2 regions of the Halobacillus seohaensis genome follow, and region 2 is predicted to be linked to the other one. Evidence: a T-box and tRNA genes for the amino acid it is inferred to sense, from the RefSeq annotation. Region 2 holds a T-box; the other holds one or more tRNA genes.
What was found. A T-box is a leader RNA that pairs with one kind of tRNA and senses whether it is charged. The one in region 2 lies ahead of alaS (alanine--tRNA ligase), so its partner is inferred to be a tRNA-Ala.

Region 1: it encodes a tRNA-Ala, which carries the amino acid that the T-box ahead of alaS (alanine--tRNA ligase) is inferred to sense. The anticodon was not compared.

What each region holds. Positions count from the first base shown of each region.
Region 1 covers NZ_JBHSZV010000061.1:40,931-57,229, forward strand. The annotation lists gene ACFQIC_RS19065 (hypothetical protein) at 1-376, shown strand, start outside; gene ACFQIC_RS19070 (ion transporter) at 610-1,404, opposite strand; gene ACFQIC_RS19075 (DUF1292 domain-containing protein) at 1,601-1,885, opposite strand; gene ACFQIC_RS19080 (DUF3231 family protein) at 2,213-3,289, shown strand; tRNA gene ACFQIC_RS19085 (tRNA-Ala) at 3,335-3,407, opposite strand; gene ACFQIC_RS19090 (sodium:solute symporter family protein) at 3,547-4,962, opposite strand; gene ACFQIC_RS19095 (anthranilate synthase component II) at 5,347-5,940, opposite strand; gene trpA (tryptophan synthase subunit alpha) at 5,962-6,762, opposite strand; gene trpB (tryptophan synthase subunit beta) at 6,765-7,958, opposite strand; gene ACFQIC_RS19110 (phosphoribosylanthranilate isomerase) at 7,939-8,598, opposite strand; gene trpC (indole-3-glycerol phosphate synthase TrpC) at 8,595-9,356, opposite strand; gene trpD (anthranilate phosphoribosyltransferase) at 9,349-10,371, opposite strand; gene trpE (anthranilate synthase component I) at 10,368-11,879, opposite strand; gene ACFQIC_RS19130 (PLD nuclease N-terminal domain-containing protein) at 12,182-12,400, shown strand; gene ACFQIC_RS19135 (ABC transporter ATP-binding protein) at 12,407-13,336, shown strand; gene ACFQIC_RS19140 (ABC transporter permease) at 13,308-14,081, shown strand; gene ACFQIC_RS19145 (GNAT family N-acetyltransferase) at 14,162-14,563, opposite strand; gene ACFQIC_RS19150 (hypothetical protein) at 14,711-15,193, shown strand; gene ACFQIC_RS19155 (hypothetical protein) at 16,142-16,299, opposite strand, start outside.
Region 2 covers NZ_JBHSZV010000004.1:404,704-421,002, forward strand. The annotation lists gene greA (transcription elongation factor GreA) at 53-532, opposite strand; gene udk (uridine kinase) at 697-1,341, opposite strand; gene ACFQIC_RS02410 (O-methyltransferase) at 1,381-2,010, opposite strand; gene mltG (endolytic transglycosylase MltG) at 2,114-3,274, opposite strand; gene ACFQIC_RS02420 (DUF1292 domain-containing protein) at 3,892-4,176, opposite strand; gene ruvX (Holliday junction resolvase RuvX) at 4,188-4,604, opposite strand; gene ACFQIC_RS02430 (IreB family regulatory phosphoprotein) at 4,604-4,873, opposite strand; gene alaS (alanine--tRNA ligase) at 4,937-7,573, opposite strand; T-box leader at 7,635-7,855, opposite strand; gene ACFQIC_RS02440 (AI-2E family transporter) at 7,898-8,968, opposite strand; gene ACFQIC_RS02445 (hypothetical protein) at 8,965-9,141, opposite strand; gene recD2 (SF1B family DNA helicase RecD2) at 9,198-11,516, opposite strand; gene ACFQIC_RS02455 (tetratricopeptide repeat protein) at 11,537-12,199, opposite strand; gene mnmA (tRNA 2-thiouridine(34) synthase MnmA) at 12,273-13,385, opposite strand; gene ACFQIC_RS02465 (cysteine desulfurase family protein) at 13,400-14,539, opposite strand; gene cymR (cysteine metabolism transcriptional regulator CymR) at 14,558-14,977, opposite strand; gene ACFQIC_RS02475 (YczE/YyaS/YitT family protein) at 14,931-15,614, opposite strand; gene ACFQIC_RS02480 (replication-associated recombination protein A) at 15,739-16,299, shown strand, end outside.

The sequences.
Region 1 (16,299 bases), on a different contig from region 2:
AAAGAATAACGGTACAGCTGTATTGACTGATCCACTTATTTGCTTGCGATTTCAACCGATTGATGCTTTTTCATTGACCGCTAAAATTGGGTCAGAACAAATCATTGATCAGGATTACAGTCCTGTTCCCGCCGAAACGTGGAATTATATTAATGAAGAAGAAGGAAAAGAGATCGCGGAGAAAACTGGAGAGTATTGGTTGGAACCATTAAGTACTACATTTCTCGAACCTGGAGAATTACTAAGCTTCACAAATTTCCAAATCAAACTAAATAAAGAAAAAATAGACCGCAAATTCAAATTAGAAGGGTTTGTGTACGGGGAAGAATTAGAAAATGGTTTGGCACCGCTCAATAAAATAACTTTGAATGTTTAACGCATTCCCATTTATCAGGAAAACCTATGAACGTACCACGACATTATAAAAAAGTTAGATTCAATTTACCTCCATACTATGTATGGTAGGAGAAAAGGTTCCTAGCGCCTCACTCGCCAGGAACCTTTTTTCTTAAACTAAAGTTATAGATTTTTACCACCCAACTTTTTCTAACAAAAAGCTGTTAGTATTTTTGACCCCACACATTGCCTTGATCACGAAAAAAACGAGGATTACCCCGTTCTCCCTTCATCCTCTTTTTCAGTTTTCTTTTCCTTATCCTTTATCATTTGCTTTAATTCATCTAGGTCTTTCATTATTCTTTGCATATCCTTGCTTTCTTCCTCGGAATGCTCAGATAGTTCCTGTGCATTATTTACGATTTCACCAACAATTAAATTTAAAATAATGAACGTTGAAACAATAATAAATGACACAAAATACAACCATGACCAGACAACTTCAGTGAAGATTGGCCGGAATATTCCACTCGCCCAACTTTCCAAAGTGAAAACTTGGAATAGCGTCAAGGCACTCAAGCCAACATTCCCGAAGAATTCTGGAGCAATATCACCAAAGAAGCTTGTTCCAATCACAGAATAAACATAAAAAATAATTCCCATAAGAATCGTAACTGATCCAATAGCTGGAATTGCCATAAACAAAGCCGATGTTAACCTTCTCAAGGAGGGGATAATCGAGATGGTTCTCAAAACTCGCAACACTCGCAAAATCCTTAAAACGCTGACCAAATGTGTGTTATATAAAACCAGACTTCCAAATACAATAACAAAATCGAATACATTCCATCCATTATTAAAGAACTTTTGACGATAAACGATTAACTTTAAGATGATCTCAATTGTAAAGATAGCTAATATCAAAATATCTGTTGCAATAAAAATAGATTCATAGTTTGCATATATAGATGAATCAGTTCCTAATCCTATTAGAACTGCGTTCACCAAAATAATCGCCAAAATAAATTTGGAAAATAGGCGATGTTCAATAAATGTTCGTAGCTTCATTTCTATTTTTTCCACTCCTTATTAAGTGACTCTCCACAAGTTATAATAACACAGGATCGCCTTTGTTGGCTTCATAAATACCACTCCGTCTTAACGTGAAGCACATAGACTACTTGTTAAAAAACTTTCTTGCTAAAATTTTTTCGAAAATAATAAAAGCTTGCGACTCAAAAGCCGCAAGCTTGGTTTCTAACAATTAATTTAAATCCTGATCTATTAAAGCATTAAGCTTTTCATCAACCAATTCCCACTCTTCATCAGATTCGATCTGATATAACGCAAGATCTTCCCCTTCATCCGCTTTTTCTTCATAACGGAAAGTGAATACTTCTACATCCTCGTCTTCACTAGGTTCTGCAGGACTTACTGCAATATAGGTTGACTCCGTTTGTTCTACATCAAATGTGAACAGTACTTCAAATAAGTGTTCATCCCCGTTTTCATCAGGGATAGTTATACGTTCTTCTTTCTCTAATGCCATGCTGTTTCCTCCTTCTTGATTTTAAGTCCAAATTGCTTTCTTATGTTAGTTAAACAAAAACCTTCCAATATGGAAAGAAACTTTAAGACGTTTTTCCATTCAATGGTGTTTGGATGCACGATCCACTGATAAGTTGATATATTGTGCAGATCTAACCTCTCATAACCTATTTTTTTCATTGATCGTCCTTTTTATGCTCTTCTAAGTAAATTATCACCAACTCTCCATTAAATTCATCATATCAAGAATCTAAAAAGAGAAACAATAAATACATTTTCTTTATTTACACATAATATTTTTATCAATGTCTTTGAGGAGGGTTCACGAGTGGAAACAAATTCACAAAAGGAAGACCTGAATACGGCTAAACAACTTAAAGAGCATCAACATAACAAAAAATTAAACGCCTCGGAGTTAGGCGATCTATTTTCCAATTACCTGGGGGATTCTTTGTTTTGTTGTGTTTTTAAACATCATCTTCAAGTCGTTAAAGATGAAGAAATTAAAGAATTTATTAAATTCTCATTAAATATCTCAGAAAAACATTTAAATACCCTAAAAGAATTTTATTCAAAAGAAAATATACCATTACCGGTCGGGTTTGGAGACCAGGACATTCGAAAAGACGCACCACGTTTATTTAGTGACATTTTCATGCTTTATTACATCACACAGATGTCCAGAGCTGCTCTATTAACTTACGGAGATGCTCTTTCAACAACAACACGACAAGATGTAGTCGAATACTTTAAAACAAGTTTAAACGATTCAGTTATTATCTATGAAAAAGGATTGCATTTGTTGCTTTCTAAGGGGATACAAATTTCAGCACCCGAGATCCCCTATCCGAGAAAAGTTGATTTTATAGAAAAGGAATCATTTATTTCAGTAATAGCAGGTAAGTCTAGACCGTTAATCGCATTGGAAATTAAACATTTACAAGTCAATATAAATACAAACGTATTAGGTAAATCATTGATGCTAGGATTTAGCCAGGTTGCATCGTCTGATAAATTACGTAATTATTTCCAACAAGGAGTTAAAGTAGCAGACAAGCAAATCAAGGAATTGGGAACATTTCTTATAAGTGAAGATCTCCCTACTCCAAATCTTATGGATGCCCATATTACCGATTCTACTATCCCACCATTTTCTGATAAGTTAATGCTTTATCATACATCATTAGCAAATACGATTGGCCTTTCAAATTATGGATTAGCCATTTCTAAAATTATGAGACATGATTTACATGCTCAAATAGCCACTCTTACAGCAGATATAGGTAAATATGCAAATGAAGGAATAAACCTTACAATTGGTAACGGATGGTTAGAAGAACCTCCAACAGCAGCCGACCGAATCAAGCTTTCGAAACATTCTTCTGGAGGTAAACCTGTGGAGTGACCCTATAAACAATAAAAAACCCTTGATTACCAAGGGTTTTAAGAGTGGAGCATAGCGGGCTCGAACCGCTGACCTCTTGTCTGCCAGACAAGCGCTCTCCCAGCTGAGCTAATGCCCCATATATTATTTTCCGACAAAGACTATTATATCCTTATTTATCATTCTGTTCAATAGCTTTTCAGTATAAAGAAAACATTTTTTTAAAAATATATTATAAAATCCCCTAGAATTAATTCCAGGGGATTTTATATTTTAGTTTACGCTTTAACAGTTGACGGTCCACCCGATGTATTGTTATTAGTAGTCACTAAAGTAACAACAATCAAAACGATAATCGCAACGGGTACAGCAATTACAGAACTATTGATTTCAAAAGGTTTTTGCAGTAGTATTTCCCAAGTTAACGTGGTCACTACCCCTGCAACCATAGAAGAAATACCACCGATTGGATTCACACGTTTCCAGAAGAAAACAGCGAGCAATGCTGGTGTTAAACCAGCTCCGTAAACAGTGTAAGCATACATTTGTACGCTCAATACGGTTGGGAAATACCTAATCAATAGAAAGGCAAATACTCCAAGAGCTACAATATAAATTCTCGTCATACTTAACAGTTTTTTATCAGAGGCTTCTTTATTAATGTAGTTTCCGTAAATATCATACGTTAAGTTTGTTGCCGCTGATAGTAAATACGAATTCCCTGTTGTAATAATAAAAGAAGCTGCAGCTGCAAGTAGAACTCCTCCTACAATTGTTGGCAGTGCTAGCGTAGTAGCCATCAATGCCATACCTGGATCGATATCAGGAAACATGGAACGTGATGTGAATGCAATAATTGAAATGGCTGGAGATATAATAATCATTGCGATTAGCCAACCAATTTGGGCTTTTTTAGCTGAGCTATCTCCTTTAGAAGATGCCAAACGTTGATACATGTTTTGGTCACCTAATAGTAAAAATAAAGAGGGAAGTAAAAAGCCCATTAATTGGATAGTGGAAAGTCCTCCTGTGGATGTCATATGGGATTCTGGTACGTTAGCAATGACATCTCCCCAGCCACCAGCTACTGCAATAATTGTTGGCACAGTAATAATTAATCCACCGACCATTAAAAATCCACTAATGGCATCGGTTTGTGAAACGGAACGAAGTCCACCAATCATAGCTAGGAAGATAATCATAACAGCACCAATTATAGTACCAACTTCAACACTCATGCCTGTTGTTAAATTTAAAATAAATCCGAGACCTTGCATTTGATAAGATACAATCCCCACATAAGCAAGAATAATGATAACACTAGCTATGTTACGCGATTTACGACCATATTTTGCCTCAAGAATACCTGAAACTGTATATTTACCAAAAGCACGTATTTTTGGTGCGACAATATATAGAATAGTAATCCCCACTAATGTTGGAACCATTAACATTAAAGATGGCCATATTCCATAACTGAAAGCCATAGAAGTTTCCCCTCCGGAAATACTCCCACTACCTGTCCATGTTGCTAAAAGGGTTCCCATTAATACAAAAGGGCCTAAACTTTTTCCCGCTAGGACGAAGTCTTCACTTCCTGACACTTTCTTCGCCATAACAATTCCGATTACGATCATTACAACTGCGTAAAGACCGATATACCATAGTAAAGTTGGATCATGTTGTAATTCCATTACTAATTTTCAGCTCCTGATTTTCATATATTGGATGATAAGTTGTCTATAGACTATTATCCACTTCTCTCAACGTGTTATACGAGCTCTGTAAACACAACGTTTATTAAACTAACATACTTTCAAAAATTGTGAAAATGAGGTTTCTTATACTTTTCAAAAGAAATTTCCTCTCTAAAATCCATGGAATTTATTAACAATATATTGTCAGAACTTTGACCTCATGGCTTGAAAAATTGGATCACTATTACGAAAATTCAAATAAGATTATTAATTAAGGAATTTTTCATATATATAAAATAAGACTAAATACCTATACTAAAATATAAAAAATGCCTACTATGAAATCTCACTTTTAAAGAGATTTCATAATAGGCATTGCTTTTATTCTGGTACAGACTCTTCTTTTTCCTTCACTTGGTCAATTAAATTTTTCAACAGCATAATGCCGTCATTTGTTCCAATGGATTCCGGGTGAAACTGTACCCCTTCTATTGGATAATCTAGGTGTCGAATCCCCATTATCTCCCCTTCAACAGTAGCTGCTGTGATTTCAAAACAATCAGGAATATCATCTTTATCAACGATCAAAGAATGGTAGCGCATCGCTTCCATAGGATTGTTTAGATCTGTGTAAACCGAGCGACCATCATGAAATATTTCGGAGCTTTTCCCATGCATCAGTCGGTCAGCACGGACAACTTTTCCTCCAAAAACTTGAGCGATCGCCTGGTGTCCTAAACAAACGCCAAAAATCGGTATCGTGTTTTTGTAATGGTCAATAACATCCAAGGTAATTCCTGTTTCATCCGGGGAACAGGGTCCCGGAGATAGGAAAAGTAAGTCTGGTTGTAATTGATCAATATCTTTAAATGTAACTTCATCATTTCTTCTTACGACGACTTCTTCTCCAAGCTCTCCTAAATATTGCACAAGGTTATATGTGAACGAATCGTAATGATCGATCATGTAAATCAAATTTACTCAGCTCCTCTAGACTCACTTTACTAATTCATGAATCTCTTTATAAAAGCGTTCAAGTGCTTCAGCTTCTCTACCATTTTCTAAAGCTTCGAGTTCACTTTCAATCAATCGAATAATTTTACTTCCTATAATGACACCATCCGCATGTTCACGCACGAGTTGCACGTGTTCATTAGAAGAAATTCCAAATCCAACCGCGACGGGTACGTTACTGTGCTCTTTAACCTTTTTGATAAAGGATAAGGTTTCAGCTGACATATCATTTCGCTCTCCAGTGACACCTAACGTCGACACACAATAAATAAACCCTTTAGCATGCTCGGCGATTCTCTTAATGCGTTCTTCAGAGTTTGGGGCCACAAGAGAGATGAACTCCACATCTTTTTCGTCTGCTAGTTGACGAATATCTTCACTTTCTTCATATGGAAGGTCAGGTATCAATACGCCTTCCGCTCCGTTTTCCTCTAACATTTCAAAAAAACGATCATAACCTAGTTGTACAACAGGATTGTAGTACGTAAAAATAACTACAGGGATTTCCAAGCCCGCTTCACGTAATTTCGGTACGAGTTCAATCGCTTTAGTAAGTGACATATCCTTTTTCAATGCGCGTTGCGCGGCCCGTTGAATTGTTGGACCGTCCGCTAGCGGATCAGAATACGGCACACCAAGTTCAAGAATATCGGCACCAGCTTTTTGTAGTTGCAACGCAAATTGCACGGTTAATTCTGGAGTTGGATCGCCTGCTACGACAAACGGAATAAACAAGTCTTTTGTTTTAGTTAATTTTCCTTGAAAGGCTGTTTGAGTAAGCATAGTTAGACCTCCTCCTGAAAATGTTCCATTAATGTAGCCATATCTTTATCGCCTCGTCCTGATAAATTAATAAGTATTGTTTCATCAGGTGACATTTCTTTTGCTTCTTTATAAGCCTGAGCTAGGGCATGGGCGCTCTCAATTGCAGGAATTATACCTTCTTTTTCAGTTAAAAGCTTTAATGCATCTAAAGCTTCTTTATCTGTGATTGACTCATAGCGAACTTGTTTCGATTGGAAAAGATGAGCGTGCTCTGGTCCAATCCCTGGGTAATCAAGTCCAGCTGAAATAGAATATGGCTCAGTAATTTGACCATTTTTGTCCTGCATCAGATAAGTCATTGACCCATGAATAACCCCTGGCGTTCCTTTAGTTAAAGTCGCTGCATGCTCTGGAGTATCAATCCCTTTTCCAGCCGCCTCTATACCGATTAGCTCTGAAGAATCCTCTAAAAATGGATAAAAGATTCCCATTGCATTACTACCTCCACCAACACAGGCAAAAATTCGATCAGGAAGTTCATCTTCTACTTCTAAAAATTGTTTCTTTGATTCATCACCAATAACACGCTGAAAATCACGAACCATCCTAGGATAAGGATGAGGTCCGACGACAGAACCAATTAAATAAAAATGATCTTCGCAATTTGCTACCCAGTAACGGATCGCTTCGTTCGTGGCATCTTTCAGAGTTCCATTTCCGCTTGAAACTGAAATCACTTCAGCTCCTAAAAGCTTCATACGGAATACGTTTAGTTCCTGACGGCGAATATCCTCTTCCCCCATAAACACTTTACACTCAAGCCCGAACTTCGCTGCCACTGTTGCTGAAGCTACTCCGTGTTGACCTGCTCCTGTTTCAGCAATGATTTTCTTCTTGCCCATACGTTTGGCTAGCAGTCCTTGGCCAACCGCATTATTCAGCTTATGGGCCCCTGTATGATTTAAGTCTTCCCTTTTTAAATAAATCTTTGCTCCACCAAGGTAATCACTTAGTTTGTCAGCATAACTTAATGAGGTCGGACGGCCCGCATATTCTTTTAATACATGGTGATATTCGTCTAGAAAAGCTTGATCATTCATTGCTTGATCTAATGATTCTTCTAGTTCTTGCAGAGGACCCATTAGCGTTTCTGGAACATACTTGCCACCAAAATCGCCAAATCGTCCTTTAACATCAGGAAAAACTTGTAACATGCCGGTCCACCTCTTTCATGATTGCTTGAATTTTATATATATCTTTTTGATGATTAGTCTCAATTCCACTCGAGATATCAATGCCTTCCGGTTCGTGAGCAAGCAGTTGCGCCACATTCCCCGGGTTTATCCCCCCTGCAATAAAGCAGGACACATTTTGATCGTTCGCAATTTTTACGTAATCCTCGACCGTACTCCAATCAAAACTCACACCTGTTCCACCATGAGTTCCTTCAACCTTAGAATCAATTACATATCCGTCCGTTACTCCCTTAAAAAGCTCCATTTGATGAACCGCACCATCTTGATGGTGTACGACTTTCCAAACAGGTAAACCAAACGCCTCTTTAATTTGCAATATATTAGAAACAGTCTCACTTCCATGAAGTTGAATCACATCTAGTGAGACAAAAGAAAGGACTTCATCTAGCTGCTCAATCGTCGGATCAACAAAGACTCCTACAAGCTTTTGTTTTGGTCGTGTACGTCGAATCCATTGACCAACTCGTTCTGGTCGTACATAGCGCTTCGTTTTCCGAACAAAAATAAACCCTAAATGGGTGGCGTGAGAAGAAGCACTCTTTTCCACGTCATTTGCTGATCGGTTGCCGCACAACTTCACTAATGGTTCATGAATCATACGTTCACTCCGTTCATTAGCTGAGTCACTGCTTTTTTAATATTGTTCTGTTTCATAAGTGACTCACCAACTAAAACGGCACTTGCTCCATAAGCAACAACTTGTTGAATATCTTCATACGTAAAAATACCACTTTCAGAAACAAGTAAAGATTCCTTTGGAGCTAACTTTGCCATTTGCTGTGTTTGGGCAAGTTTCGTTTCAAACGTATGAAGGTTACGATTATTAATACCTAGGATCTCAGGTGTAAACTCCTTCACTATTCCTTCTAGCGTTTCTTCACTATGAGCTTCCACAAGAACCTCAAGTCCTGATTCATAAGCTTGCAAGTATAGCTCATGAAGCTTCTTTGGTTCTAATGCTTCACCAATTAACAAAATGGCATCCGCTCCGATTAGCTTACTTTCTTCCACTTGCAAAGGATCAATAATGAAATCTTTACGCATAACAGGCACATCGACGAACTTCTTAATATCTGTTAAAAAGTCACGGTGCCCCTGGAAGAAATGTTGATCAGTCAAAACAGATATAGCTTGAACACCAGCATCGGCATATTGTTTACCGACCATGACGTGATTAAAGTCGTCGCGAATAATTCCTTTTGATGGGGAGGCTTTTTTCACTTCTGCAATCAGTCCAGCGATCTGGTCTGTTTGTTTAAGGGACTGTGCGAAGGAGACCTTCTTAACATCAGCTGCTTCGGGCAGGTATAGTCGTTCTATCTCTTGTTGTTTTATAGCTAAAATCGTATCAAGCATACTGACGTCGCTCCTTTTCCTCCTGAATGGATGTAAAGTATTTAAATACAATGCCTTCTTGAATCGCTTGTTGGACACGCTTGACTCCGTCAGTCAAATCCTCGGCTTTACCAGCCACATACAATCCAGCAGCAGCATTCATTGTCACAATGGTCATGGCACTTTCATCGGCCGTCCCTTTAAAAACTTGCTCTATAATTCTTGCACTTTCTATACTCGTTTCGATTTGAATATCTTCTAATTTTCCTGATTTCAGTCCTACATCTTCAGGTGTAATAGTAAAACGTGTAATCTTTCCATTCTTTAGTTCCACAATGTCGGTCACACCAGTCATAGTGATTTCGTCAAGTCCATCACGGCCGGTCGCTAATAGAACGTGTTTAGATCCTAATTTGTTTAGTGTTTCTGCCATCTTTTCCGCATACGCCGTATCATAAATACCAATGAGTTGACGCTTAGCGTTCGCTGGATTAGACATCGGACCAAGTAAATTAAATACTGTACGGAATCCTAACTCTTGTCGAGCTGGTCCTGCATGCTTCATTGCCTGATGATAATTCGGAGCGAACAAAAAGGTCATTCCTTTTTCAGATAAGGCCTTTGCTCCTTCAGCAGGTGTAGTATCAATCGGGATTCCTAACGTTTCTAATACATCCGCACTACCGCTTTTAGATGAAACTTTCCTATTACCGTGTTTCGCTACTTTGACATCCATCGCAGCTAGAATTACCGATACAGCAGTTGATATGTTAAAAGTAGAACTGCCATCTCCACCTGTTCCACATGTATCAACGATATTATCATCATCTAATTCTAACTTCGTCATATTGGCACGCATTGCGCGAACAAATCCTGTCATTTCTTCTACGGTTTCACCACGATGACGAATAACAGATAACAGGCTCATAAGTTGCCCTGTTGTTGTATTTCCTTGCATGATTTCATTCATAGCATCATACGCTGCCTGTTCGGTTAACGTTTGTCCTTCTACTATTTGATTCAGTACTTGTTTCATCTCGTCTCGGCTCCTTCTCTGCTCTTCTCAAATGCTTGCTCAGCTATTTCAATCGTGCGTTTCAAAGCACTTGCTTTATTAAGCGTTTCTTGATACTCAGATTCAGGATCAGAGTCGGCAACAATCCCTGCTCCAGCTTGCACGTAGACTTGATCATTTACTTTTGTAATCGTACGAATAGTAATGCAAGAATCAATATTGCCGTCAAATCCCAGGTACACAACCCCTCCTCCATATAAATGACGAGGAGTTGGTTCTAATTCTCGTAAAATTTGCATCGCTCGAATTTTTGGTGCACCTGAAAGTGTTCCCGCTGGATAAGCGGAAATTAATGCATCTATTGGGGACACATCCTTCTTCAATTGCCCTGTGACCTTACTGATAATGTGCATAACCTTAGAAAAACGTCCAATTGTCATATAGTCAAACACTTCCACACTGCCGTATTCAGCAACTCTTCCCATATCGTTTCGAGCTAAATCTACGAGCATGCGGTGTTCAGCTTGTTCCTTTTCATCAGCTAAAAGCTCGGCGGCTAGGGCATCATCTTCTTCTGGAGTTTGCCCTCTCTTTCGCGTACCAGCAATCGGGTGAATTTCGAGCTCGCCGTCCTGGACCTCTAACAATCGTTCTGGAGAACTGCCCATTACTTCCACATCTTTAAACCTTAAATAAAACATATACGGTGACGGATTGACTTTTCGAAGTATCCGATAAAGTTCAAAACCGCTCCGTTTGGTAACGGCTTGGAAGCGCTGGGATAATACAGCTTGGAATATGTCACCTGCTACAATGTATTCTTTAATTTTCTCGACATCTCGTTTAAAATCAGCTTTTTCATAATTACTCACAAGATCCACTGTATGGTTGGTCACTTCATCTGTTAACATCAAATCAGGTAAATAGCTGTTTTCCTTTAGACGTTGACTTACATTTTGTAGACGCTGGGTTGCTTGATCGTACATATCACCAGCTTCTTGTTCATCATTAACTCTTGCAAATGTTAATATCGTCGTTTCTTTCGTCTTATGATGATAAGCTATTAATGTTTGGCAGAATAATAAATGATAATTAGAAACATCAATATGATCTGGCTCTGCATATGGAACAGGTTCATAATCCGAAATGGCATCATACGCAATATAACCCACAGCTCCTCCTTTAAAAGGAAGGGAAACATCTGCTTGTTTCACTTGTAAATGCTCTACCGTATTCTCAAAAGCCTCTTTAAAACTTGTAGCTGTCCGTGTTTCTTTCTCTTGAAAATCTTCGATAACAAAAGTTCCATCTTGTTGCTGGATATCAATCATTGGATCTAAACCAATGAATGAGAAATTAGACCATGGAGATTCAGGGTCTTGGCTCTCTAACATATAGACCGCTTCATCACGTAACGCATGATACATGTGAATCGGTGTCAATGTATCCGTATAAAAAGATTGGGTAACCGGAATCGTTCGGTATTCTTTAGCATTTGTAAGAAAAGATTCCTTCGTTGTTAAACTCATTGTGTGCTCACCTCTCCATAATTCATTATGGAGAATGAGACGGTGAGGGGGGTAAAACTATGTGGATGAAAAAGGTAGGAGAATTTGGCTTAGGCAATCTGACAGCTCCTTACGTCCGTCGCAATCCCTTAGCTCGCTCAGCTCATCCTGTTTTCCTCAACTCATCTAATCTCATTCTCTACTCATACTCATTAACCTTTCAAACAGTGTATAAAATTCTGACAATAATGTCAACAATCAAGATTTAAAAATGAAACCATCTGATTACCTGAAACGTAAGTCATAATAAAGGAGGCATTCTTATGATTTTGTTATCCCAATCATTAACACAATTTTTTGATGACAACCTAGCTTTACTAGCTCCCATTATTATTATTCAACTTATCCTAATCATTTCCGCTCTCGTTAGCTTAGTAAAGGCAGAATACACGAATGGTCCTAAATTAATGTGGGCACTTATTATTATCTTCATTAATATTCTAGGACCTATTGCGTACTTTATATTTGGAAAGGATGATTAGAATACTATGATTCACGTGGAACACTTAACCAAAACATTTGGTAAACATGAAGTCGTTAAAGATGTTTCGTTTCAATTAGAACAAGGAAAATGTGTTGCATTATTAGGTCCAAATGGGGCTGGAAAAACAACCACATTGCGCATGATGGCTGGTTTAATCTGTCAGACAGATGGAAAAATCCAACTACCTGACAGTTCCACTTCTGACGTCCGTCAACAAATCGGTTATTTACCCCAGCATCCTCAGTTTCATACATGGATGAGCGGGAAAGAATTTCTTGTTTATGTTGGTCAGCTAGCCCACCTATCTAAAAAAAGATCTACAAAAGAAGCCGAAGTTCTATTAAAAAGGGTTGGATTAGAAGGTGCGGAAAATAAACGTATTAGTAAATATTCTGGAGGAATGAAGCAGCGCCTTGGCATTGCTCAGGCCATGATTCATCAACCAAAGTTATTGATACTTGATGAACCCGTATCTGCTTTAGACCCAATCGGGCGCCGTGATGTACTTAATTTAATGCAAGAGCTTAAACGAGAAACAACCTTACTTTTCTCAACACATATTTTAAATGACGCAGAAGAAGCAAGTGATCAGTTATTACTTATGAACGATGGGGAAATCATTGAGTCTGGCTCATTTGCTGACGTCAGGCTCAAGCACTCTCTCAATAAAGTTGTTTTAAGATTTGAAGCACTAGATATGGAAACATACATTAACATTCTTGTTGACCTTCCCTTTGTTAACAAGGTGGAAGAGAAAAAACAGGAGATTCACTTATATGTGGACAATATGCAGAAAGCTCGAACAGAATTATTGAAACTCTTCTCTGAAAAGAATTGGCCAGTCATTTATTTCGAGTTAGGAAGCATGTCGTTAGAAGAATTATTTATGAAGGTGGTGAACCAACATGCAATGGCTGACCGTATTCAATCGTGAAAATTTGGAAGCTTGGAGAAATTTCAAGTGGATTTGGGTTCCTCTCGTATTTATCTTACTAGGTCTAATGGATCCACTCACAACCTATTATATGCCTCAGATTTTAGACTCTGTCGGCGGACTTCCTGAAGGAGCAACTATCGATATCCCTTCACCACCACCCGCTGACATTTTGATGATGAGTATCGGGCAGTTTAATATGATGGGAATTGCCATCATTATTCTAATCTCTATGGGGACAATAGCAGGAGAACGTAAAATCGGTATAGCTGAACTCATTCTCGTCAAACCCGTTCGTTATTCGACATACGTCACCGCTAAGTGGGCAAGTTTTTCTCTTCTGAGTTTAGCAGCAGTAAGCTTAGGTATGATTTCAAGCTGGTATTACGTATCTATTTTATTTGAGGAGTTGCCTTTTACACATATTCTGATCGCTATGCTTTTCTACAGTTTATGGATGACTTTTGTTGTCACCGTCAATATATTTATGAACACCCTTGTAAAAGTTCCAGGGTTCGTTGCTTTTTTAACCGTAACTGTACTCCTTGTTTTACACCTCTTAAGTCAGGTCTTTCAGCATGTTATCGAGTGGGTTCCTTCCTTAATCCCATCTTATATCGGAGAAGTGATTAAAACCGGCAACATTTCTACTGAATTATGGGGCTCCGCATTAGTAACAGTCATATTAATCGCGATCCTACTTGTTTCAGCTAGCTATACATTAAAAAACAAAGAGTTAGCTTAATCCGATCAATAAATCTCATTCAGAAAATCATAGGCAACGTGAAAATCGATCAGCCTCATCAAGAGACTGGTCGATTTTTCTTAAACAAATTGTTGCGCAGATTTTCTGAAGCCACAAAAAGGACGAAACCCTCGACTAGAGTAATAGCTCTCTGAGGAGCTTGTAGCCAAAATTTCTACTCTTGTGCTTGGATAGCAGCTATGCGCTTCTTCTATCAATTTTTGAGCTAACCCTTGCCCTCGGTAATCCTCTCGAATGAGCAGTTCACAAATGAAGAGTGTAACTACCCCATCCGTTAACCCACGCAAATAACCTATAATTTCTTGGTCATCAGTAATGACTAATGCAGGCTCTGAATTAATCCATGCATATAATGTATCCTCTCGATTTTCTACTAGTTGATCCCATCCTTCTTTTTTATTAAGTTCATTTATGGTATCAAAATCATTCTCATGAAACGATCGTATTACCGCCTCTCCCATCCTACCAATCTCCTTTTTAATTTAGTAATCTTTAGTCCCCTGATCACTATATGTAACGATTGAAACTCTATTTCGTTTCATTTTGTAAAAATATTTTTATTTTATGCTAAAATATGACCTGGAAGAAGATGATTAGGAGTGACAAACATGAAAAAACTAATTGGAATAACGATATTCCTTGCTATTTGCACAATGGCCGGGTGCTCATCTGGAGAAGACCTTTCCATCGATGCATTAAAAGAATCTTACCCAGATAAATTTGGCACCCCTATTGATGACTCATTATCGAATGACGAGCAAGAAGCTCTAGGTTTACCGTCGGAACTGCCATTTGATGTTGACGAGGTCAAAGCAAGTACAGTTGAAAACGAAACAGAAGTCCTTTATTCTTCAAGTAACGCTGACCAGGTAACGGTCACTACGACATATAATCCAGAAAATACACTCCGTGAAACTGATATGCAAATCACGCTGGACTCTGGTGCTATCGCTGGTGTCGAGGAGGGAAAAGCCTCCACCTTCTTTGAATGGTATGAAGGTGAAGAAAATGTTATTTATCAAGTCGCATATTCCAATATGGATGAAGAAGTTCGTTTAGAAAAAGCTCTTGAAATAGCAAATTCTATTTAAAATATAATAGAAAAATCACTACAGAGCCCATGAGATCCGAGCTAAGTAGTTCGTTTTAAGATGAAGTTGCATATGTCAATGGAGGTTCCCGCTTATTTCATCATCGTTATGTAAGACTGGCAATTGCGACTCTTTTGGGAGAATGCACAAAAATACCCTGCAAGACGTTATAGGAGCCACTGAATAAGTCTTCACAAAATATAGGAAGGGGATTTTGGTGATAAGTAGTCCCGGTTCAGTGGAGAAATCTTACGAAATAGCATACTAATTAGCAACCCAAATAACATAATGAAAATAGCTGTTGTCAACGTGCTAATTACTATGTTAATTAGTATGTTGATTTTTATAGACCAAGTAGGTAATTGTAGAGTCTGTGAAGAATTGTTGAAGACTCGATTCCGAGATAATGGGGGTTCGTTACCGTATAAGGGATAGGGATGGAAATGAACGAACCCCCGACATAGGAAAATGCGTCTTACCTATGCTATAGAGTAAAGCTTCACCTTACACGATGCTTCCGTTCTGCTCACGAAAGTAAGAAGGTCCGGGAAATTGCGAGACTCCTGTGGGATGAACATGATCGGTGAGATCCCGCAAGGCGTAGCCTGAGGAAGCTCACCACATGCCCACGGAAAGCGAGTGATTTCCCGGACCTTCTAACGCCATCCTTTGTAACGGAAACCACCGAATGTCTCGAAGCTGATTCTTCCATAATCTGAGACTTTAGTTTAACAAGAAAATATAAGCAAGAACGCTTGGGCATTAAATATTAAGTGTTTTCGTTTGTTATTTGTACAGTGATTTATGTGCTAAACATAGTGTTTTTTAGTATGTTATTTCAGATTTTCTCTACAGTATCGGAACTACTTAATTTGGTGATCCCCTCCCTGAAGTCTCAATCAATTCCCTCACAACATCCCATTCAACCTATAGGAAATGAGTTTAAATTTATTTCTCTACGATAATCTTAACTTCGCGTAAATTACCTGTGTGATCAAAATCAATAGCTATGATATCTCCTGGCTTTGCAAACTCTATTAACCGATCTTTAAGGATCATTAATTCATTACCCATTTTGTCTTGCTGTATTAAAATAGCATGCGACC
Region 2 (16,299 bases):
AGATTAAAATAAATGAGAGAAAAAGACAGGGTTGCCCCTGTCTTTCATCTTTTTATAAAGTTACGCTAACTATTTTTACATTAATTTCTCCACCAGGAGTAGCGACTGTTACCTTGTCTCCTATTTCATGACCTATTAAACTTTGAGCCATTGGAGAGTCATTGGAAATCTTTCCTTCAAATGGATCAGCTTCAGCACTACCAACTATGGTATACGTTTCTTCATCGCCTTCAGGGAGCTCCTGAAACGTAACCGATTTACCCATAGATACACGGTCAGGGTTATCATTATCACTTTCGATAATAACAGCATTTCGAATCATATTTTCAACTGATTGAATTCTTGATTCTACAAATGCTTGGTCATCCTTAGCTGCATCATACTCTGAGTTCTCGGATAAATCACCAAAGTCTCTGGCTACTTTAATACGTTCTACAACTTCTTTTCGTCGTTCATTTTTTAGGTATTCTAGTTCTTCTTCAAGCTTTATTTTACCTTCTTCTGTCATGTAAAAACTTTTCCCTTGGGCCATCCAAATACACTCCTTATATCCGACAATAGTAAAACGATATACCCTGTTTTCATAGTATAACACTATCTTTTAATTCTACTTTATAAACATAATGTTTACAGGGTTAGACTTTCCAGTACTACTATCAAAAACTATGCCAGATTTTTTTCAACTTTTCAACTATTTTATTCGCTCATCTTCTGTCCTTTTTGATGAAGGACCGTTTGAATCTTCGTCGCCATTAAATCAATAGCTACATGATTTTGGCCACCTTCTGGGATAATGATGTCTGAGTAACGCTTCGTTGGTTCAACAAATTGCAAATGCATCGGACGAACGACGTTAATATATTGATCAATCACAGAGTCTAATGTTCTTCCTCGCTCGTTAATATCTCTCATCATACGACGAATAATTCGCACATCGGCATCAGTATCGACAAACACTTTAATGTCCATTAAGTCACGTAACTTTTCATCCTCTAATACAAGAATCCCTTCAACTATAATAACTTCTTTAGGTTCCACATGTATAGTTTCATCTGAACGTGTATGAATTTTATAATCGTAAACAGGCTTTTCAATTGATTTTTCAGCGATTAGTTCTTCTAAGTGTTCTATCAACAAATCGTTATCAAACGCTAATGGATGATCATAATTTGTTTTTAATCTCTCTTCTAGGGGCAAATGACTTTGATCTTTATAATAATAGTCTTGTTCTATCATTAAAATTGTCTTATCAGTAAATCTTTGGATAATGGATCTCGTTACACTTGTTTTTCCTGATCCCGTACCTCCAGCTACTCCAATTACAACAGGTTTGTCACTCATGCCTTGGTTCTCCTCTCTATCGTCACCCTTAGTTATTCATTATTTCTTCACTGTAATTGCTACCCCATCACCAATAGGTACAATTGTGGTATGATACTTCTCATGGTTATTTAACGATTGGTTAAATCTTCTTATTTTTGATGCGATTTTTTCAAAACGCTCGGATCCCTGAGAAGAATTTGCGACATAACCTTTAAATAAGACATTATCCGAAACAATCATCCCTTGATCTGTTATTAAAGGCGAATATACATTAAAAAAATCTTCGTACTTCCCTTTCGCTGCATCGATAAATAAGAGATCAAAAGGACCCCTTTTAGCCACTTCTTCTTTCAATTCAAGTGCATCCCCATGAATTACTTGAATGCTATCTTCCATATTAAAAGACTTTATATTTTTTCTTGCTTCTTCTAAACGATTAACGTCTCTTTCAATGGTTATAATCTCACCAGTCGGCATTGCTTCAAGCATTCTTAAAGCAGAATACCCGATAGCCGTTCCAATTTCAAGAATTTTCTTAGGCTGGTGAATACGTATTAACTGCAAAAGAAAATCCATACCTAAAGGCTCCATTATCGGAATATTATGTTCCTGTGCATACTTTTCTAATTGCCTCACTTGATCTGAGGCGGGAGATAGTAAAGTATGTAAGTATTTTTCTTGGTTCATGAATGCTGTCCCCTTTCCTTATAGAACAACGCATTTACAACCCTATTATTTTAACATATTAAAAAGAAGGAATGCGAGGTTTATCACGCATTCCTTACAAAATTTATTCTTCCTCTTCCTCTGATAATTTATCCTTCTGCTCATCTGAGGAAATATGTTTTGCTTTCAGCTGGTTGTGCTCCTCTAAAGTTTCAGAGTAAAAAATATCCCCTTCACTGTTCGCTAAGAAATAAAGATTTTCCGAATCAATAGGATTTAAGGTTGCGAGAAGTGAATTGGTGTTAAAGCTAGAAATAGGCCCTACAGGTAAGCCCTTAATATGGTACGTATTATATGGAGATTCGACTTCTAAGTCTTCATATAATACGCGGTCTTTGTGCTCACCTAACGCATAAAGTACCGTTGGATCAGTTTGCAGCATCATATCATCTTCCAAACGATTGTAAAAGACTCCAGCTATTTTTTTACGGCTTTCTTCATTTGGTGCTTCATTCTCAACGAGAGAGGCCATTGTAATGAGTTCATGAACCGTTCGTTCCTTTTGATCAATCTCTTTACTATAACCAAGTACAACTTCCTCTGTACGAGATACCATTTTGTCTATAATTTCTTCTATTGAAGGATTCTCAACAAAATAATCGTAAGTTGTTGCAAATAAATAGCCTTCTAATGGGTAGCGAATACCCTCTTCTAATATCTTTTCACTCAGTAAATTCGGGTGATCTTTAATTAATTCTTGTACATATTCTTCATTGTTCACTTTCTCTAAAAATTCTTCCTCTGTAAAATCAAATTCTTCTGAGTAAATTCCGGCGATTTCTTCAACATTCTGACCTTCAGGAATAGTTACTCTAACAGCCGGTTCTTTTATTAATTTACCCGATTTTAGGGATGTGATAATTTCATTTAAAGTCATTGACGAGGTGAACTGATAATCCCCCGCTTGAAAGCCAGTTTCATTTTTAAATTTTGTATATAACCTAAAAATCAAATCATTTTTTATGATACTATTTTCTTCTAAAATGCTAGCTATCTGAGATGTAGATGATCCAATTGGAATTTCTACATTTACTTCTGAGTCATCATCAGGATTAACAGGTTTTAGTGAAGATTTTATATATAAATAACCTGAAATCAAACTAACCATTAGCACAGCCGCTACAGTAGCTAAAATGATCACAACTATTTTTCGAACCTTACTTGCCTCTTCTTTACGATTCATTAAACGTTCTTTATAACTTTTCTTGAAATTCGAGTCAGACACCTATGTTCCTCCTTCCACCCGGTTCATTATACTACAAAATATGCACTCTTTTCTACGAATTTAGACAGATTCTATAATAGAAAAACATAATATCCTTTATTTTGAGAAATGAGTAGCTGTTCAGTATTATTTAATATAAAGCCTTTGTTACCCGTTAATGCTGAAAAGGTGCCCGAGTCGATGACGAAATTTCTTCAACCACCGAGCAGGATTGTGGATAAAGAGTTGTAAAAATAATGGTTCCGTTAATAAAGACAGAGGAATGGGTCCATTGTTAAACAGATACATAAATGCTTGTGACATCTCTGTCTTCCATCGTTCAAATATTTTTCTAACGCGTTTAAATTTCCTTTGCCTTTTTGTGTCGCAACTCTAGGGTATCAAAAGAGAGAATAGAGTGCATTTTATATTCTGCTGACCTGGAGCTGCTGATAGATTAAGCATGACCACCACATTCATTATAGAGCCGAATTGTATCTAAAAAACTCACTAAATCAACCAAAAAAAGCAGTCCAATTAGTATATACTAATTGGACTGCTAGAAACTTTGTTATTTAATCTTTTATACTTTTAAAAGAAACCCGTTATTATAAAGACCTTAAACCTTTCACTATTTATTAAGTTAAGTCTTCATCAGTTAAAGTATTTAACATTTCTTCAACCATTTCCCACTCTTCATCAGACTCAATTTGATATAGAGCAAGGTCATCCTCTTCATTTCCTTTTTCTTCATATCTAAAAGCAAATACTTCCACTTCATCGCCTTCTTTTTGTTCAGCTGGAACAACCGCGATATAAGATTGTTCATTTTGCTCTACATCAAAAGTAAATAGTACCTCAAATAAGTGTTCCTCTCCGTTTTCATCCGGGATGATAATTCGTTCTTCTTTTTCTAAAGCCATCATTTTGCCTCCTATTGTTTTGAATCCAAATAACTTTGTAAAATAATTACAGCTGCCATTTTATCAATTACTTTTTTACGCTTCTGCCGACTAACATCAGCTTCGAGCAAAACTCTTTCAGCAGCCATCGTCGTTAAACGTTCATCCCATAGTTGAACAACTATTTTGAACTCTTTTTCCAACCATTTTCCAAACCTCTGACTAGCCTCACCTCTATGTCCAATCGTTCCGTTCATATTTTTAGGTAAGCCAACGATGGCCTCGCTAATATCATTTTCATTAATCACTTTTCTCAATGGCTCTCTAGCTGTTGTGTAATTATCTTCATCCCACTTTAACGTAGTAAGCCCTTGTGCTGTCCAGCCGAAAGCATCTGATACCGCAATGCCTATCGTTTTTTCACCTACATCTAGACCTAGTTTTTTCATCAATCGTCCTCTTTATTCTTCTCTAAATAAAATTTAACCATTTCTTCAATCAACTCATCCCGTTCCATTTTTCTTATTAAGTTTCGAGCATCTTTGTGACGAGGAATATAAGCCGGATCCCCAGAAAGCAAGTATCCAACAATTTGGTTTATCGGATTGTAGCCTTTTTCTTGTAAAGAATTATGAACGGATATTAGTAATGATTTTACATCCTCATCAAATGGCTCTTCTGAAAAATTAAAGCGCATTGTTTTATCCATTGAACTCATCTTTTTCACCTCGCACATGTTAGTCTTTCTTTCATTATATACTTATTTTTAGCTTTGTAAAAATTAGACGGTTTGTTTCGCGTATTCTTTAACATAATCAAGTGCTTCAGATATTTTAGAGGAGTCTTTTCCGCCGGCTTGAGCCATGTCAGGTCGACCTCCTCCTCCTCCTCCACAAATGGTAGCTGCTTCCTTGATCAAATGTCCGGCATGATAGCCTTGATCGATTAAATCTTTAGATACTCCGGCAATAAGTTGAACTTTATTCCCATTAGTTGTGGCTAGAAGAAGAATAGCAGAATCAAGTTTTTGTTTTAAATCGTCCATCATTGTTCTAAGGGCATCCATATCTTTAACATCGACATGTTTTGCTAAAACTTTAATTCCATTTACTTCTTCTACTTCATCCAAAATAGAGGAAGCTTCTAAATTTGATAGCTTTGTTGATAATGAATCATTCTCGCGTTGAAGGCTTTTTATTTCATGATGAAGAGCTTGCACCCGCTCCGGCACTTGTTCTGGTCTTGTTTTCAATAATTGACCTGCTTCTTTTAATATGGCCTCTTTCTCATTCATAAATTCATAAGCGCCTTTAGCGGTGACAGCTTCAATTCTTCGGGTTCCGGCACCAATACCTGTTTCACTTACAAGCTTAAACAATCCGATTTCAGCAGTATTGTTAACGTGACAACCTCCACATAACTCAAGGCTATAATCCCCTACTTCAACCACACGAACTTCAGTACCATACTTTTCCCCGAACAAAGCCATTGCGCCTTTTTCTTTCGCTTCTTCTAACGAATTGTATTCAATTTTCACTGCGATAGATTCCCATATTTTTTCATTTACCTGTTTCTCAATTTGTTCTATTTCTTTTTCATTTACAGATCCAAAATGAGAAAAGTCAAATCGTAATCGGTCTGATGTAACCTGTGAGCCTGCTTGATTAACATGATCACCCAACACATCTTTCAGAGCCTGATGTAACAAGTGTGTCGCCGTATGGTTCTTCACGATGTACGAACGATTACTACGATAGACTTCGGTATCAAATGTATCTCCCTTTTTAAAGAAGCCTTGCTTAACGATGGCTTCGTGCATATGTTGACCATTTGGTGCTTTTTGAACATTAGATACTTCAATAACCGCTTGATCATTTTCAACTATACCTTTGTCAGCCATTTGACCGCCGCTTTCTGCATAAAAAGGTGTATAGTCTAAGAAGAAATATATGACATCTCCTTCTTCCGCTTCTTCAGCAAATTCATTGCCTTTTATTAATTCAATGACTTTTCCTTTTCCAGTCAAACGATCGTATCCAATAAATTCACTAGCCACCTGAACGTCGCCTAACACTCCGTTTTGAATTTGCATACTGTCGGTTTTTTGACGAGCGTTTCTAGCCCGCTCCCTCTGTTTTTGCATTTCATTTTTAAATCCTTCTTCATCAATTGTGAAACCAGCATCAGCAACATATTCTTCCGTTAATTCCTTTGGAAAGCCAAACGTATCATATAAACGGAATACTTCCGTACCAGGGAATACGTTGCTACCTTTTGCTGTTTCCTCTGTCATTATAGTAGACAACATAGCCAATCCATCATTTAAAGTTTCATGAAAACGTTCTTCCTCAGTTTTTATCACCTTTTGAATGAATTCTTGTTTCTTACTAATATCCGGATAGAAATCATTCATGATTTCTGCTACTTCAGGCACAAGCTTGTACATAAAGGGTTCATCAATTCCGAGCTGTTTAGCAAATCGAACGGCCCGACGAAGTAATCTTCTTAACACATAACCTCTTCCCTCATTAGAGGGCAGCGCGCCATCACTGACAGCAAAACTAACAGTTCGCATATGATCGGCAATCACCTTAAATGCAGAGTCTTGGTCCTTATTATCTTGATAGTTACGACCTGATAGAGTCTCTGTTGCCTTTATGATAGGCAAAAGCAAATCGGTTTCATAATTTGTCGGAGTATCTTGGATGACACAGACCATTCGTTCTAATCCCATGCCCGTATCAATATTTTTCTTTGGAAGTGGTGTATACGTATCATCAGGATTGTGGTTAAATTGTGAAAAAACAAGGTTCCATATTTCAAGGTAACGTTCGTTTTCTCCACCCGGATAAAGTTCAGGGTCAGACGAATCATTTCCATATGCTTCTCCACGATCGTAGAATATTTCCGTATTAGGTCCACTCGGTCCCTCACCAATATCCCAGAAGTTTTCTTCTAAGCGAATAATTCTTTCTTCCTCTACACCAATTTTATCTCTCCATAGTGCATAGGCTTCATCATCTTCGGGATGAACAGTTACCGACAATCTCTTAGGATCAAATCCGATCCAATCTGGACTTGTTAGGAATTCCCATCCCATGGCAATTGCTTCTTCCTTAAAATAGTCGCCAATTGAAAAATTCCCTAACATTTCGAAGAATGTGTGGTGACGTGCGGTAAATCCAACGTTTTCAATATCGTTCGTACGTATAGATTTTTGGACATTCACAATTTTAGGGTTTTCTGGGATGACACGACCATCAAAATATTTCTTTAATGTAGCTACACCACTATTAATCCAGAGCAGTGTTGGATCCTCATGGGGAACTAGTGAAGCGCTCGGTTCGACACTATGTCCTTTGTCTTTAAAAAAATCTAAAAACATTTGTCTAATGTCTGCTGATGTTAACTTTTTCATAATAGAACCTCCTCAAATTCTCTTTCGCTATATGAACAGAAAAATCCCGTCCCTGCACATTGGCAGGGACGGGATTTCGAATCCGCGGTACCACCCTGATTATAGACTTAGTAATTAAGCCTATCACCTCAAACGTTCGTAACGGTACGTGAAACCGACGGCGATTAAGCCGCACTCAGGAATAGCTTTCAACAAAAGCCTGCTTAGCACCTCTTCCAGCCTTAGGAGATGCCTCTCTAACAAAGGGCATGCTTGTTTACTTTTTTCCTTCTTAGTATTCTACGTTCATATAGTATAGATAGCGTCATTATAGATAATTTGTCTTTATCTGTCAACGCTTAGCCGTACATGATAAATTTCTTCAATAATTACCTTAATACATGTTAACACAGGAACAGCTAAGACCATACCTGTAATACCCGCGAGTTCTCCACCAGCCAATAGCGCAAAAATAATTAATAGCGGGTGGATGTGAATGCTTTTACCCATAATATAAGGGGATAACAAATTTCCCTCAATCACTTGAATTACTACAATCACTGCTCCTGTTATTATCAGAGTTTTAACAGAAATCGTTAAAGCAACGATCAATGCTGGAATTGCTCCAAATAACGGTCCAAAGTAGGGAATTATATTGGTAATACCTGCAACCAAGCCTAACACGAGAGGATAGGGTAAATCTGCGATCCAAAAACCTAAAGTAGCTAAAACCCCCACAAATAGACTAATTAATAATTGTCCCCTTATATAACCACCAAGAGAATGGCTTAGCTTTCTTGTTAAATGAACGCCTTCTCTCCTCCACTTTTCAGGAAATAACCGGAGCAAGGCATTCATGATGGAATGATAGTCTTTTAAAAAGTAAAAGGTCATAACGGGAATGACAGCAATTAACACAATAATATTAAATAGCCCACTCATTCCGGATATGACAGCCATGAGACGAGCGTTAACCCAGGATTCCAATCTTGAAAAGCTATCTTCTAACCGCTCATGAATTCCATCTGGAAACCTCTCAGTCTGTGCATACATTTCCTTAGTCCACTGCTGATAAGCTTCCAATAGGTGAGGTAACTGTTCATTCAGCAATTTAATTTGTTGCACTAAATGAGGATAACCTTTATAGACTCCATAGCCAGTTAGTGAAAAGAATGCCAAGAAGATAAGTAAGATAGCCAAAATTCGCTTTAATCCTATATCTTCTAAGTATTTAACTAATGGGTGCAATAGCATAGCCACAATGATCGCTATTATAAATGGTAGAAATATTCTACCTATCAATAGAACCACGTGATCATAATAAGGGAATAACCAGGCTAAAAACAGTAATAATAGAAGAATAATAAAAAAAATGGATAATCGAATTATCCATTTGATTAAACTGTTATTTTTCATGAGCCTGATTGATAAAAGAGGTCATTCAACGAACTTAAACTACCATCCTCTTCTATTTGATGGACGTTGATTTTTCCTTTTTCGACAGAGAGTTCCAAGCAACAAGTCCAGCAATAATATTGGTCATTACCAATTCGTCCAAGAATTTTGCCATCACAGTTCGGGCATTTCATAGGGAGCAAACTCCTTTTTTCTGCTAGCTTGCCCCTAGGTTTGACAATTTATACCTTTACATAAAATCATAAGGTGATAGTTCTTCTTCATCAACTTTAGGATAACTACTATCTTGAAGTTTTTCAGTTAATCGTGTGTATCTTAAATTAATATCAGTGCTTCTTACACCATCAATAAAAGCTTGATGGTCCCCACAAATAATTAACGAATCTTTTGATCTTGTAATAGCCGTATATAAAAGGTTCTTTCTAAGCATTCTTCGGTACCCACGTACAATTGGAAGAACTACGATTGAAAACTCACTACCTTGAGATTTATGGATGGATGTACAATATGCATGCATGATATTATTCAAATCTTTTTTAGGATAAATAACTTCTTTACCATCATATTCCACAACAACCTGTTCGACTTGGTCGACATTTTCATCTGCTTGAAAAATAGCCACAATTTCGCCAATATCTCCATTGTAGACTCCATCCTCCGGCTGGTTTACTAACTGAATCACTTTATCTCCTTTGCGGAAGGTAACTTCCTTAAAGTTTAAATCCCTTTTCTGTTTATTTTTAGGATTAACGATTTTCTGAATCTCTAAATTTAATTGATGAATGCCCACATCAGTTCTATACATAGGGGCTAACACCTGTATCTCACGAAGATCGATCCCTTTATCAAGTGCTTTTTTCACAATACTTGTTATCAGATCTTTTATCTGATATTCACTAGCTGGTATAAAATTAAAGTCATCGTCCTTACTTAAAGATTGCTCATTACACTCGTCATTCTTTATTTCATGTGCCAATTGAATGATCTTCGAACCTTCTTTCTGACGATATACTTCAGTCAATTGAACGGAAGAAATATATTTAGATCGAAGTAAATCCGACAGCACTTGCCCTGGTCCTACTGAAGGAAGTTGATCTTCATCCCCTACAATCAATACTTGCATATCGGCAGGAATTGCTCTAAATAATTGATTAGCTAACCAAATATCTACCATTGAAAATTCATCTATAATTAAAACGTTTCCTTCTAACTGGTTATTTTGATTTTTTTCAAAACTGTCATGTCCATCCCAACCTAGTAAACGGTGTATCGTACTAGCAGGTAAACCTGTGGATTCTGTCATTCGTTTAGCAGCCCTCCCCGTAGGTGCAGCCATTACAAATGGAAAAGAATCGCCTTGACTATAATCTTCTGGATCAATAGAAACATCATTTAACTGGGCGTAGGCTTGTATGATCCCATTAATTACGGTAGTCTTCCCAGTGCCTGGGCCTCCGGTTAAAATCATTGCTTTAGAATGAAGAGCCTTATCCAAGGCTTTGAACTGTTCTTCCCCGTAGCTCATTGCCTCTTTTTCTTCAATCTCTCCAATAATCTTCATGAGGTCTGCCTGTGTATATTCTGTTTCTAGTTCTTCTTCCGTAATTCGCTCCAATTGATGACAAAATCCATTTTCCGCATGATAAAGTGAGGGTAAATACACACGTTCCTCTTCTATAAATACATATCGGTCTTCAGCTAATTGAATCACTTGTTGCGATAGTTGATCGAATGTAATTGCTTTATTGCCTCCACTATTTAATAAGGACTCTACTTGAGATAAACAATTCTCTGTTGGGAGGTATACATGTCCTGCTGATAAACTTTGCTGCATAATATACAAACAGGCCGCTCTAATTCTTGTTGGATGATCATCAGGTAAGTCCTGCATCTTAGCTATTTCATCTGCCCGATGAAAACCAAAACCCTCCACTTGAAAAACTAATTGATATGGATCCTCTTCAATCATTGTCAAGGTTTGATCTTTAAAAGCTTGATAAACTTTTTGGGAAAGCTTTAAACCAAATCCATACTGATTTAAATGAATCATAATATGCTCAAATCCCTGATGTTCTTTCAATGCTTCATATAGTTGTATTCTCTTTTCTTTTGCTAACTTAGGGACCCTATCAAGTACATCTGGATCTTGTAATATTTTTGAAATTGCTTGCTCTCCTAGTTCCTCAACTATCCGTTCTGCCGTTTTTTTACCAATTCCATGAAATAATTCACTTGATAAGTAAACAACTAAGCCATCTTTCGTCTCAGGCATAACACGCTGATAGAAATTCACTTGATATTGACGACCGAACTTTTTATGGTCTTGAAATTCTCCTCGGAAAACATACGTTTCGCCTTCTTCTAAAGGTGGAAAGTGACCTTTGATTACTAAGCTTTTTTCAATAAAGTCTTCATTTGTATCGGTAACTGAAATGGAAGCAATCGAAAAATACTCGGATTCTTTATGGAAAATCATCCGATTTAACTCACCCTTTATAAAAGGACCTTCATCTTCATTTGTTTGAGAAAAATGTGTATGTTCTTCCATGATCATGTTTCCCCTTTAGATTATTCTTCGTTTAATGCTTGTTCAATTTGTGTTTTTGCATGTGAAGCAAGAGTATGCTCTTCATTTGATTGGAGAGCCCTATTAAAATGCTCGAGTGCTAGTGCGGCGTCCTCTTTATGCAAAGCAACAACACCCAAATTGTAGTGAGCATCACTATGATTTGCTTCTAATTGTAGCACATTTTTCATTGTTACTTCTGCTTCATCAATTTGACCATTTTGTGCTAGACAAAGTCCGTACTGGAATTGGATATCCACATCATCCGGATTAAGCTCCACCGCTCTCAACATATAAGGCAGGGCCAATTTCATATATTCCTGGTGAACAAAAGTCATGCCTAACATAAAGTAAGCATCGGCTTCATCTAGTCCAGTTTCAATAGCTTGTAAGAATTGAGTTTGTGCTTTTGTATACTTTTCTTGTTCATAATAAATATTTCCTAATCCGTAATGGGCCGTAGCTGCTTGTTCATCCAACTCAATTGCACGATTATAAAAACGTTCTGCACGTTCCATTTCATTTAAGTGGACGAGTAAATTGCCAAAATTAATATAACCAATCGGATCCTTTGGGTTTTCTTCGATAACCTCAGTAAAGAGTTTGGTTGCTTCTTCAAAGTTTTGATGTTGCATGTATTCAATTGCTCGGTTCAGTTTGTCCATTATCTTTTTCCTCCTACCTAAAAATAACCATGCCCATCAGCACGTGGACATGGCTTTTATTTTTCACGAAGATTTATCCTACGTAAGTTAACGCTTTGTTCTCTTTGATGATCTGGTCAATCGTAGCACCACCAAGACAAACTTCACCATCATAAAAAACAACGGCTTGTCCTGGTGTTACAGCACGCTCGCGCTCATGGAACTCTACTGAACACGTTCCATCTTCTTTGGGTATAACAGTGACAGGACTGTCATCTTGACGATAGCGAAACTTGGCTGTACATTGAAATGGAAATTCAGGTGCCTTGCCACTCGTCCAGTTAGCTTCGGTGGCGATAAGCCCATCCGAATACAAAGCCTCATGATGGTAACCTTGGCCAACGTATAAAATATTATCTGTCACATTTTTCCCTACAACAAACCAAGGTTCTCCAGCGCCACCAATACCAAGGCCCTGACGTTGTCCTAGTGTATAGTACATAAGGCCATCGTGTTGGCCTTTAACCTCTCCGTCCAATCTTTGCATCTGACCAGGTTGGGCCGGAATATATTCACTAAGAAATTCCTTGAAATTCCGCTCTCCTATAAAACAAATGCCGGTAGAATCTTTCTTTTTAGCAGTGGCTAAGTCTTGTTCCTCTGCTATTTTACGTACTTCTTTTTTATCTATATGACCAAGTGGAAACATAACTTTAGATAATACATCTTGAGAAAGCTGGTTCAAGAAATACGTTTGATCTTTATTTGAATCTACACCTCTTAGCATTTCGTACATTCCATTCACTTCACGAACTTGAGCATAATGACCTGTTGCTAAATAGTCAGCACCTAAGGCTAAAGCGTGATCTAAAAATGCTTTGAATTTAATCTCTTTGTTACACATCACATCGGGATTCGGGGTACGTCCTGCTTTATATTCATCCAAGAAGTATGTGAACACTTTATCCCAATATTGCTTTTCAAAATTGACGGCGAAGTATGGAATATCTAATTGATTGCATACTCGTATGACATCCTCATAATCTTCAGTAGCTGTGCAAACACCACTATCATCAGTATCATCCCAATTTTTCATGAAAATCCCTACAACATCATACCCTTGCTGTTTAAGCAATAGAGCTGATACAGAAGAGTCGACTCCTCCACTCATCCCTACAACGACGCGTGTGTCTTTCCGTTCTTTCACTGTAATTCACCTTCCTAACTCAGCCTTTTTAATATTTGACTGATTCTGTTTGCCGCTTCTGCTACATTTTCTTCAGTATTAGCTAGCCCAAAACTAAATCGTATTGAATTAGTAGTACGTGCTTCTCCATCTCCAAACATTGCTGATAGGACATGAGAAGGCTCTATGGAACCAGCTGTGCATGCACTGCCACTTGATGCAGCCACTCCAGCCAAGTCAAAGTTTGTTAATAACGTCTCCACGTTCATGTTCGGAAAACTTAAATTAACAATGGTCGGAACGCTATGATCCATTGACCCATTGATGTCAAAATCTATTGACTCTTTAGTAAGTTCATTTATAAATACTTGTTTGAGATGTTTGTATTTTTCGTTACTTTCGCTTCGGTTCTCTTTGACTAACTGAATAGCTTTCTCAAAGCCAACAATTGCAGGGACATTTTCTGTGCCTGCCCGACGCTTTCTTTCTTGTTCTCCACCAAATTGCTGGGAATCAAGAACTGTTCCTTCTCTTATATAAAGCAAGCCTGTGCCTTTTGGGCCGTTAATTTTATGACTGGATACCGACATTAGATCAATTGGTAATTGCTTTGTATCTATATTAAACAACCCATAAGCTTGTACAATGTCTGAGTGAAAATAGGCTTGATGTTCTTGAATAACTTCGCTTAATTCTTCAATTGGCTGAATAATTCCCGTCTCGTTATTCACCATCATAACAGTAACTAAAATAGTATCATCTCTTATAATCTGCCTAAGATCCTTCGCTTTCACACGTCCATCTTCATATACAGGTAAATAACTTACCTCAAAACCTTGAGTTTTCAGGTAATCTACCGCATGTAATGTAGCATGATGCTCAATAGGTGTGGTAATAATATGCTTCCCTTTTTGTCGATTAGCCATCGCGGAGCCAATAATCGCTAAATTATCTGATTCTGTACCTCCACTAGTAAACACAATTTCTTTTTCATTTGCATGGATGCTTTGAGCAGCTGTATGACGAGCTTCATCCAAAATCTTTCGAGCTTTTCGTCCAAATTGGTGAACGCTGGAAGGATTTCCGAACACGTCTTGATAAACAGGCATCATAGCTTCCGTCACTTGTCGGTGAACAGGTGTTGTAGCTGCATGGTCTAAGTAAATAGATTCCATCCTCTACACCTCCATTTGTTAAATATAAAACATATAGGCATCCTGAGTTTGATCATCTACATGATCTTTGAGATCTTCTAAGGTGGTGGTATCTAAAACATCTTTAACAGCGTCCCTGACTCGTTTCCAAAGCGCCTGCTTCGCTGGTTCTTCATCTTCAATACCTTCGACTGGTGTAATTGGTCCCTCTAAAACTCGGATAACATCTCCTGCGGTTATTTCATGAGGAACCTTTGTAAGCATATATCCTCCATAAGCTCCACGGACACTTTTCACTAAGCTAGCGTTTCTTAATGGGGCAATGAGTTGCTCTAAATAATGCTCTGATAAATCATTGTCTCTAGCGATTTGCTTTAGCGAAATCGGGCCTTCTCCATATTTCCTAGCCAATTCAATCATGATGGTTAGCCCGTAGCGACCCTTTGTAGATATTTTCATAATCTTCACCTTTCCTCACTAAGAAATTCAATAATTGTTTAGAAAGCGGGAGAGAGTAGCCGACAAATGCACCAAGAAATAGTGCAATAAATACTGTACCTACGCCTACAGGTCCCCCTAATAACCATCCTAAAAGTGCAACTGCTATTTCAATTCCATTTCGTACTGTGGAAACTTTCATCTGTAATGTATCTGTTAGAATGAGCATTAAACTATCACGCGGACCAGCTCCAATATTAGGAGCAACATAGAGACCGATACCTAAAGCGATAATCATCGTTCCTAAAATAAAAATTACTATCTTAGATACTAACCATTCAGGTTCAGGCAATATCCAATTAAAGAAATCAATAAATACTCCAATTAATACCATGTTCAAAACTGTACCGATTTGCGGCATCTTTTTTAAAACAATTGAGCTGATCATAACAATCAGTAATCCAGCAATTATTGACCATGTACCAACCGTAAGTCCAAACTGTTTGTACAAACCATAATGAAGTACATCCCATGGACCTATTCCAAAATCTTTTACCTGCATGGTTAAAGAAATGCCGAGTCCTAGTAGGATTAATCCTACAATAAAAAAAGACCAACGGAGCCCAGAGTAAGGACCATAATACCAATTCATTTTCATTGCTGATCTCTCCTTGATTCATTATACCAAACGCTATTATAGCATGAATGACAAGTCCCTTGCATTTTAATAGAATTGAGCATAACCTTAAAATTATTACTATCGTAAAGGAGAACTTTCGCCAATGAGTGTACAACCCTTAGCCTACCGTATGAGACCCTCTACAATTAACGACATTATCGGACAAAAACATTTAGTTAACGAAGGTAAAACATTAAATCGAATGGTTGCGGCTGAAAGACTTGCCTCCATGATCCTTTTTGGACCACCAGGTACAGGCAAAACTTCCATGGCTTCTGCCCTGGCCAAAAGTCTTAACCTACCTTTTAAAATGCTAAATGCTGTAATAGATAAAAAGAAAGATATGGAAATTGTTGTCGAAGAAGCCAAAATGCACGGCCAAATGGTTCTAATATTGGATGAGGTCCATCGTCTTGATAAAGCCAAGCAAGATTTTTTATTACCACATTTAGAGAGTAACCGACTCACTCTTATTGGATGCACAACCAGTAATCCCTACCATTCCATCAACCCTGCTATTCGAAGTCGGTGTCACTTGTTTGAACTTTATCGTTTGGATGACGAAGATATAAAAGAAGCAATTAACCGCGCGATTACCAATAAAGAAGAAGGATTAGCTCATCTATCAGTAGAAATTACGGACGAGGCCTTACAACATTTCGCT